DNA from 2 places in the Synechococcus sp. CC9616 genome. Region 1 is predicted to be linked to the other one. Evidence: predicted binding sites of a transcription regulator. Region 1 holds the regulator's gene; the other holds the start of a gene.
The links. Region 1 encodes NtcA, which controls nitrogen genes in cyanobacteria. Its sites were predicted from a motif close to GTANCNNNNGNTAC; they were not measured.
Positions count from the first base shown of each region.

Region 2: a site for NtcA is predicted at 2,286-2,299, ahead of SYN9616_RS16400 (DUF4278 domain-containing protein). Genes of this name have one in related genera too.

Region 1 is NZ_KI911558.1:2,359,373-2,364,354, reverse strand. It holds gene dcd (dCTP deaminase) at 1-339, opposite strand, end outside; gene SYN9616_RS0113190 (cob(I)yrinic acid a,c-diamide adenosyltransferase) at 339-941, opposite strand; gene rph (ribonuclease PH) at 1,047-1,784, shown strand; gene ntcA (global nitrogen regulator NtcA) at 1,942-2,607, shown strand; gene SYN9616_RS0113175 (DUF3084 domain-containing protein) at 2,635-3,828, shown strand; gene SYN9616_RS0113170 (resolvase) at 3,825-4,262, shown strand; gene SYN9616_RS0113165 (DUF3146 family protein) at 4,240-4,497, opposite strand; gene pth (aminoacyl-tRNA hydrolase) at 4,494-4,982, opposite strand, start outside.
Region 2 is NZ_KI911558.1:1,035,298-1,040,279, forward strand. It holds gene SYN9616_RS0106035 (MSMEG_0569 family flavin-dependent oxidoreductase) at 123-1,418, shown strand; gene SYN9616_RS0106040 (RNA-binding protein) at 1,462-1,731, opposite strand; gene SYN9616_RS16400 (DUF4278 domain-containing protein) at 2,383-2,487, shown strand; gene SYN9616_RS0106055 (hypothetical protein) at 2,675-2,863, shown strand; gene SYN9616_RS17630 (hypothetical protein) at 2,892-3,080, shown strand; gene SYN9616_RS0106065 (DUF427 domain-containing protein) at 3,077-3,361, opposite strand; gene SYN9616_RS0106075 (response regulator transcription factor) at 3,579-4,292, opposite strand; gene SYN9616_RS0106080 (hypothetical protein) at 4,404-4,724, opposite strand; gene SYN9616_RS0106085 (hypothetical protein) at 4,858-4,982, shown strand, end outside.

The DNA of each region.
Region 1 (4,982 bases):
GATGTTGGGAGGAACCCGCAGCTTCTCCAGTGCCACTCCAAGGCCATAGGAGTGAGCCGGAAGGATGAAGTAGCTGCCATCCTCGTCCTCATGCAGAGGGGTCGGCTCAAGGTTGGCCGGATTGAAGCGCTTTGGGTTCATCACAGTGCCGGGGACGTGCCGGAAAATCATGAACTCCTGCGGTGAAAGCCTGAGGTCGTAGCCGTAGGAGGAGCAGCCAAAGCTGAGAACGGGACGCTCACGATTTTCGGGATCGAGATGACGCACCAAACCCTTTTGAAAGGGAGTGATCATTCCTTCAGCAGCTTGCTCAGTGATCCAGCGATCGCATTTCAGCATCAGAAACCTCGTCGCAATTCAGTGACCTGATCCGCCATCGACATCACGCTGGCTGGGATGGCGGGCCCAGTGATGATCACATCCATCGAACCAGGCCGCTGCTTCAGGGAGTCGACCAACTCCTGTTCATCGAGGTAACCCAGTGCCACAGCAAGACCCAGTTCATCAAGCACCAGTTGGTCGAGATCGCCTTGCATCAAGTGATGACGACAGTCGTTCCAGACGGCTTCCACCGCAGGCCTGGCCTGCTCGACACCGGCTTCAGATAGGCAGGCCTGAACGTCAGGCCGCAACCAGGCCAAACCACCGCAGAGATTGACGCAGCCGCCAGGCCCCTGCTGTACTCCGCCCTTGAGAAATTGCGCAATCAGAACACGACTGCCGAGCCCAGCTGCACGCATCGCCTGACTGAACACCGTTGAAAAGCTGCCCCGATACGGAGCGGTGTGCACCTGCAGCTGACCTTCAGGCTCAACAAGATGCAGGGGCACCCTCGAGGGAACCGTCGCCAGAGGCAGCAAAGCGGCTTGTTCTCTTGCCAGAGAGCTCTGGCTTGGAAGCTCCGCTGATGGGGTGCGCGTGGATTTCAGGCTGGCGGTCATCGAGGTGATGGTCAACCGGATACCCGGGAAGACCTTGAATGTAGCGGCGAGATCACAAGGATCAAGCCCATTGACACCACCTGTGGTGTGCTGTCGAATCATTCCATGAGTGATCACCCTGCTTCTCGCCGAGACGGCCGCAACATCAACGACTTGAGACCCTTCAGCGTCAGCTGGAATCCCATGGGATTTGCGCTCAGCTCGCTGATCGTTCAGACGGGGCAGACGTCGGTGCTTTGCAGCGTCTGTCTTGAGGACAAGGTGCCCCGCTGGCGTATGGGAGAGGGACTGGGATGGGTTTCCGCTGAGTACCGGCTTCTGCCTGGCTCCACTCCTGAGCGCCAGCCGAGAGAACTCATGAAGCTGTCGGGTCGCACCCAGGAAATCCAGCGTCTGATCGCTCGAAGTCTTCGTGCCGTTGTGGACATGCAGGCCCTTGGCGAGCGCAGCCTGTTGATTGACTGCGATGTGATTCAGGCGGATGCCGGCACCAGAACAGCGGCCATCACCGGAGCCTGGCTGGCACTGCGTCAAGCCACGGATGCTCTGCTCCAACAGGGCCTGCTGGAACGCGATCCATTGATCAACCAGGTGGCAGCTGTATCAGTCGGTCTTGTCGACGGGAGAGGCCTGCTCGACCTTGATTACAGCGAGGACAGTCGGGCTGAGGTGGATCTAAATGTGGTGATGGCATCTGACGGGCGGCTGCTTGAAATTCAGGGCACAGCCGAACGAGCTCCGTTCAGCCGGGGGCAACTCAATCAGCTCCTGGATCTTGCTGAACCCGGCTTACAGCAGCTGTTCACCGCCCAGAGGCAGGCCTACGCCGATGTCAGAACCTGATGAGCCTGGAGCGCGGCCGGGAAATAGTAATGACTGTTACAGGATGAACCTTCGTCGATCCTTAGCTTCCTGATAGTCAGCACGGGACAGCGGCGAAACCATGAATGCAGCCAGCAGTGGTTTCACCCGTTACTCCCCAACCGTGCCCCCTTCGACAATGGGGTCCCAGGCTCCATCGAGCCGTTCACTGCTTGATGTGATCCGCGATCTCGACGGTGCCAGCAGCGAACTGGTGGAACGCAATAAAACGATTTTTTTTCCTGGCGATCCAGCAGAACGGGTATATCTGATCCGCCGTGGTGCGGTGCGCTTGTCTCGCGTTTATGAGTCCGGAGAAGAGATCACCGTGGCCTTGCTTCGGGAAAACAGTCTGTTCGGGGTGCTCTCACTGCTGACGGGACACCGGTCCGACCGCTTTTATCACGCTGTTGCCTTTACCCGCGTTGAGATGGTGACGGCGCCGGCCGCATCCGTTCGCACTGCAATCGAGGCAGACACCGCCGTTGGCCTGCGACTGCTACAAGGCCTTTCCAGTCGGATTCTTCAGACGGAAACGATGATTGAAACACTCACGCACCGGGACATGTCCTCCCGTTTGGTGAGTTTTCTGCTAGTGCTCTGCCGTGATTTCGGCGTGCCCGATGACATGGGCATCACGATCGATCTGCGCCTCTCCCACCAGGCGATCGCCGAAGCGATCGGATCAACCCGCGTCACAATCACCCGCCTGCTGGGAGACTTGCGCCAATCCGGATTGGTGCAGATTGATCGCAAGAAGATCACAGTGCTGGATCCAATCGCTCTGGCCAAGCGGTTCAGCTGAACCGTTCATGCAAGCAGGGAGGAGCCGGTGAGCGGCTGGCTTCTCATCCTGTCGCTGCTCGTCCTCGGTGGGGTGCTCTCCACCCTCGGAGATCGACTTGGTAGCCGGGTCGGCAAAGCCCGGCTCAGCTTGTTCAACATGCGACCACGCCGTACGGCCGTGGTCATCACCGTGCTCACCGGCAGCCTGATCAGTGCCCTCTCCCTCGGCCTGATGCTGCTGGTCAGTCGACAGCTGCGCGTCGGCTTGTTTGAACTCGATGCGTTGCAGCAGAAGCTCAGCGAAAGCCGGCAACAGCTCAAAGCCAACCTGGCGGAACTCGAAAAAAACAGAAGCGCCCTCGCCTCCGCTGAACAGGACCGGCGCACTGCCCGTGCGCAAACCCAGGAAGTGGAGACGAAACTCGGTGAAGCCAAGCAAAAGGCTGCTCAGCTACGCGAAGAACTGGAACCACTGCAGGCGCAACGCCAAACCCTGGAAGCCGAACGGGATCGGCTTAGTCAAGACATCGCAGCGCGTGACGCCGATATTCGACGCACCGAAACAGAGCTTGCGGCAGTCCGCAATCGCATCAGTGCTGGGGAGGATGAACTCAAACAGCTGGAACGCAATCTGATCGCCTTGCGGCGAGGGGATGTTGCTCTCAGCAGCGGTCAGACCCTGGCAAGGACCACGGTGCAGCTGGAGAATCCCAGCCAGGCCAAAGAGGTGATCGATCGCCTGCTGCGTGAAGCGAATCTGACGGCCTACAGCCGGGTTTTACCTGGCGACAAACCTGAAAAGCAGATCATCCTTGTCCCCCGAAGCGATGTGGAGAGGCTCCGCAAAATGATCAGCAAACCTGGAACCTGGGTGGTTTCGATGCGCTCCGCAACAAACGTGCTGCGAGGGGAGAGCATCGTTTACGCCATTCCTGATGTCCGCCCCAATCGCACCGTCGCCCGTCAGGGAGAAGTGTTGGCCAGCGCCACTCTGGACTCAGCCCAGCGATCACCCGACACCATCCGGACCAGCATGAACCTTCTGCTTGCATCGGCTTTCGCCGAAGTGAGGAGACGGGGCTCGCTGACTGAAGGTCTGCAATTCGATCCCAATGCCCTCAGCCAGCTCGGACAACAGCTGGTGAATCGTGAATCCGGATCGGTGAATCTCCAGGTTGTGGCGGCTCGCACCAGTGAGAGCGCTGACCCGGTGATGGTGTTGATTCAACTCGCCCAATGACAAGAGTGGTCGGTTTCGATCCAGGCCGAAGCAAGTGCGGCCTGGTGCTAGTGACGACCGACTCAGCCCAGGTGCTTGACAGTGATGTGCTGGTCCCTGAAGCCGTGCTTACCACATTGAACAAATGGAGGCAGCGCGGCGATCTGGAGATGATCGTGATGGGAGATGGGACGGGCAGCAAAACCTGGATCGAGCCGCTGCAGGATCTCACCACTTTGGTTCAGGTCAATGAACGCGGAACAACCTTGAAGGCCCGTCAGCGGTACTGGCAGCTGTGGCCACCTACGGGTCTGACCCGACTCCTTCCCGAAGGACTGAGAGTGCCGCCGGTTCCCCTCGATGCCGTTGCAGCTTTGGTGATGGTGGAGGCTTATCTGAACCTGACCTGTTCATGGCAGGTGCAAGCACCCCTCAGAAGCGTGCGCGAACGGTGAAGACATAGTCACCACCAGGCTCCAATCGGTAATCAGCCCGGACCAGGAAGCGACGCAACGCGTCCTGAATCAGGGCCCGTCCAAGCGACGGTTCAACGGTGAGTTCTCCACGATCAAAAAACCAGCTGAACTGCCACTGGAACCCCCCGGCAATGACCTCTCCTTCCAGGCATTGATCCAGAAAACATTGCCTCAGAACCCTGAGATGGGCTGTGGTCGCCGGAAGTGCCGTCATCGCTGCGCGGAGTGATGCTCGGGGCGAAAGGCATTGATGCTGTTCCCTGCTCGCTCAATGCCGACCCGCTGGATCAGCTGCAATCCATCGAGCACTTCATTCAGCACCTGTTTGACCGTCCCCTGCTCATCTTTTCCGAAGCTACCGAGCACATGGGAGACAGTGCGAGCCTTCCGTTCGGTGGGATTCTCAGCAGGAGCACCAATTCCGATCCGCAGTCTTGGAAACATCTCAGTGCTCAGATGTTGGATCGTGCTGCGCAGACCGTTATGACCACCTGCACTGCCCTTGGCTCTCAACCGCAGGCGACCGAGGGGTAGATCCATGTCGTCCACGAGAACGAGCAGCTGATCCGGAACCAGATCGAACCAGTCGAGTGCCGCTCTGATCGAGCGACCACTGTCATTCATGAAGGTCTGAGGCATCAACAAACGCAAACGCTGATCACCAATGCCGACATCGGCAGTGAGACCGTGCAATTTGGA
Region 2 (4,982 bases), 1.3 Mb from region 1:
AAATCAAGCATCGAATCCCATGAGATTGCGTCGGTTTTCGTGACGATGACTACATCGCTGAACCGAAATTTCCTTGATGGTTGAGGAACGAAATTGTGTGCTGATTGAAGCCGAACAGCGCAATGAAAAGTACATCCACCAGACAATCCCACCAGGTTGTTGTCATTGGCGCTGGACAGGCTGGATTGTCGGTGGCCTACGCCCTGCAGCAGCACGGCATCCGTCCGTTGGTGCTCGAGAAACACCGCATCGGCTACGCCTGGGATCAGCAGCGCTGGGATTCCTTCTGCCTGGTCACGCCCAACTGGCAGTGCCGTTTGCCCGACTTCCCTTACGACGGCGAAGAGCCGGAGGGATTCATGGACAAACACGCAATCGTGAGCTTCCTTCAACGCTTTGCCAGGCATGTGGCAGGTGATGTGAGAGAGGGCGTTGCCGTACAACGACTGACGCCGAATGGCCATGGCTATCGCCTGATTTCCAGCGAAGGAGAGATTGAAGCAGAGCAGGTCGTCGTTGCCACCGGTGGATACCACGTACCGCGTCGGCATCCCCTGGCTGAACGGCTTCCCGGTTCAATCCTGCAGCTCGATGCCCGTGATTACCGCAATCCCGATGGGTTACCCCCAGGTCCTGTCCTGGTGGTGGGCAGTGGTCAGTCCGGAAGCCAGATCGCCGAAGATCTTTTTCTGGCAGGACGAACGGTGCACCTGAGCGTGGGCAGCGCTCCCCGTTCTCCGCGTCGATACCGCGGGCGAGATGTCGTGGACTGGCTGGATCGCATGGGCTACTACTCCATGCCGATCAGCGAACATGCAGACCCGCGCAGTGTGCGTGCCAAAACGAATCACTACCTCACCGGTCGGGATGGGGGGCGCGAGATCGACCTGCGCCGTCGGGCCCTGGAGGGGATGCGACTGCATGGCCGACTGGGCGAGATCAGTTCAGAGCACCTTGGCTTTGCCAACGATCTCGGCGACAACCTGGACCAGGCCGATGCTGTGTACTGCCGGATCCGAAGCAGCATCGACAGCTGGATTCAACAGAATCAGATTGAAGCGCCGCTTGAACCGCCCTACTCCCCCTGCTGGCAGCCATCACCAATGGCAGACCCAGGACTCGATCTCCAGAGCGATCCGCTGGCAGCCGTGATCTGGTGCACTGGCTATCGAAGCGACTTCAGCTGGATTGATGCACCAGTGTTCGACGGCGCTGGACAACCCACCCACGAGCGGGGGGTGACCCACAGCGCCGGCCTTTACTTCCTTGGACTGCCCTGGCTGAACACCTGGGGCTCCGGACGGTTCTGCGGCGTCAAAGACGACGCGGACTATCTGGCCAGACTGATCAGCCTGCGGCTGCAGCGGCGAGACGCAAGCCAGGAACGGCTGGAGTGCACAGCCATCCTCGGCTCCTGAATGCAGGCAAGCCAATCAGACTGGCAATGTCAGCGCCTGCGCTTCAACGACGCGGTTCGGCCTTGCGCACGGAAATGTTGCGACCCATCCATTCGACGTCCTGAAGATCATCAATGGCCTTGGTCTCATCGGCTTCCTGACTGAGATCCACAAACGCAAAGCCACGCTTGCGACCGGTGTCACGATCCAAGGGCATCGAGCATTTGGTCACCTCTCCGTATTGCCCGAAAAGATGCTGCAGGTCTTCTCTCTCAGCATCCCAGGAGAGATTTCCAATGAAAATCGTCAAAAAATCGAACAGAAACAGTTCCATACCACCTTCTCACATCACAGAAAAAGGCTACGGCAAATCCAATCTCGATCGAAACGGGCCCCATTCGCAATGCGCTTTAACACCGATTGCCTTTGTACCCGCACGCACCAAAACTGTTTATACCGAGATCGGAGGAGCCCATGACGGCCGACACTCCACCTGAGCACACCAGAGAAGCAGCCTGACTTTCTGGCCCCTGCTCCAACAGTTTCCACCCATGCGTGGGCCTCTCGTCTGGAACGACAACAGCGGTCCGTCCGACCAGTCGACATCCTTTTGCACCGCCCAAGACCAAGGTGCCCAGCAGGATGCTGGCCTAACCCCTGGACTTCCTGGCCCCAGGCGCCATCAGCCAGACGCTTCCAACCCTGATCATTCGCTTCATCTGCTGTTGATGGGTTGAGCCATGCGAGAACGAGCGACGTTGGCCGTCTCTTCCATCCGGGAGGGGCGGCCTCCTTGCTTGCTGGAGCACAACAGATCCAATCGAATTCATCAAACTTTGGTATCAGCGTGAACGACATGGGGGAGGTCGACAGCCCTATAACAGGCCTGTAGCAACAGCTACATAACGTTCACTCCGCAATCTGCGGAGCGCTGTTCGACTCAGGCCATGGAACGGGGACCTGAGCTTGCTTCGAGGAACCTCCAATGACCCTGACCTATCGCGGCCAGCGCTACGTGCAAACAAAAACTGCCGGCGCCAACAATCAGAAGCCTGCACTGACCTACCGCGGCGTCTCTTACGCCAAGTGAGTTCAGATTAAAAGCTCAGATGCCCCGCTCAGGCGGGGTTTTTTGATGCCTGCCACAGGCACAAGATTGGTATCTGTTCCAACAAAAGAGGACGACAACAGAGCCAACCAATCCGAAAGAAGGGCTTTTATTTACTAACCAATGGGCTCAGGATTGGCCATGGTGGAGAGAGAACAACAAGCAGAAAATGACCGGACTGAAAGGGACCAAATCAGACGATTTCATCAACGCTGCAAAAGAACGCGGTGAAGCGGCCATGAGAGACAAACATCCCCGACTCACCAGGCTCGAAAGGGCCTTCCGCCATGCTGCGATCAGACGCAAAAGCCAGGCGGAACGCAGGGCTGCCAGCAGCATGAGTACAACCGCTGAGTGACCTAGCCGCCAGTCCATTCATAGTGGAAGTGTCACGAAGAACAGAGGACCCAGCGAGACAACTCATCGGCCACATCGCGGAGCTCCAATCGCGGCTAGCTCACCCGCAACACTGGACGGAAGGTGAAAACACCAAGAACGCTGAGAAGTTGCGGCAACTGCAGTTTGAACTTCGTCGACGCCAGGCCCAGGGCGACAGCAACCCCCTAGAGAGCTAAATCACATCCACACCCTTGCCTCGGTAGAAAGCAAAACGCTCACGGATTGACTCTGCTTTCGGCTTGGGATCGTCGTAGGCCCAGACAGCGTTACAGATCACCAGCTCACCAAGCACAACATCCCAATAGCGAGCCGTTCCCTTCCAGCCGCACACCGTGTTGTGGCTGGATTCACGGAAATACTCAGGACGCATCGCAGCACGAGGGAAATAAGGATTGCCATCCACCATCACGATGTCGTCACTGTCAGCAATCACAGTGCCGTTGAGGATTGCCTGCATGGGTGCCTGAACACTCAATTAATTGGTGAGCCTAGTCAGCAGCATGACGACCGCTGCAACAAACGGCTTCAAGGCAGGCCAATCAATCAAACCAGACAACAACATGAATGATCATGTTGAACCTCATCTGATTGATTCACCAAAACTATGTGTGAATTGTGAGCCGAGGAACGAAACATCAAAGCATCCGGATCCGAAAGCAAAGCCTCTCTATCGCTCAGTTGGATCCCCGTGGATCAATCAGGCCATACAGCAAGGCCGTCACGGCCATCTGGGTGCGATCACGGGCGCCGAGTTTGTCCATGGCATTGCCGACGTGCGTCTTCACTGTTTCCACAGACACACCGAGCAGATCAGCGATCGAATGGTTCTTAAGACCGTGGGACACGGCCGCCACCACCTCGAGTTCACGGGGCGTGAGGTCTTCAACCAGCGGCGGCAGGTGGGCCGTGGGAGCTGATGCAGCGAGTCGTCGAATCTCTTCGGGGTAGTAAATGCCACCTGAGGCGATGGTCTGGAGTGCACTGATCAGATCACCGCGACCGGTGCCAAGGCTGGATTTGAAGATCACCCCATCGGCAAAGGCCTGCATCGCCTCCTGAACCACCGCCTGGGTTTCACGGACCAGCACAATCAGCAACTGACAGCTGGGCCGTTCCGCCTTCACACGCCTCAGCAGATCAGGGCCATAGCCGGTTTCCAGATCCGAACTGCAGATCAACAGATCGGGCTGGGTGCGTTTGACCAACTCAAAGCCTTCGTCTTCCGTGGTGGCGGCACCCACCAGCGACGAACGAATCGGCTCGGCGACGCAAAAGGACATCAAGGTGAGACGATCCCCGAAGACGGCTACAAGCCGACGATCCTGGAGCAGCTTTCTTGCCTGGACGACCGCGTCCTGCAGGGCGCGTGAATCAAGCCGTAGCTCCATGGCCGGGGTGCATTACACATTTGATAGCTCACTTGAGCGGGATGGGCTTTTTGCTGCAGCAGATCTCGGATAGATTGGCCAACTCGGGCATTGCATGGCAGCCAGGCCAGATCAGTCCCATTCACCAGCAGCAACTTTGCAGCGAATCGAGCGCAGTAACTGGCGAATTAACTCCTGATCAGTAGAGATCCCACCGCTATGGCGATCTCTTCGTGCCTCAAAGAACAAGCTGCAACGCAACTCGGTGAGCGTTGAGGCAGTGCCGGCATTGGCCAACTCAGCACAAGACTTAAATCCACCCATCAGTTCGTAGCCGTTGATGGTGTGTGCAAAACGCTCCCATCCCAAGAGAGTCCCATCTGGATCGGGGATTTCTGAGAGACAAAGATCCTCATTGACGACATCGCGGGGCATAGCAACAAAAGAGGACAAGCCAAGGTGCGGTGTGATTGCAGCTTTGCCTCAGCGAGCAGAGAACACATCCCCCAATTAGGGGATCAACCAAGCGCTAAAGATCATCCAAACGAGGGAGGCGAATAAGGAACGGACTCTGGAAGCTATTGCCATGCCTGAACTGGCAGAAAAACATCAAAACAGTTATTCCATGAGTCGCTTCAATGCTGTAACCATCGCCAGCACATTCACCCTGGCAACCATTAGCAATCTCACCTTTGTGGTGAGCACTGCGCA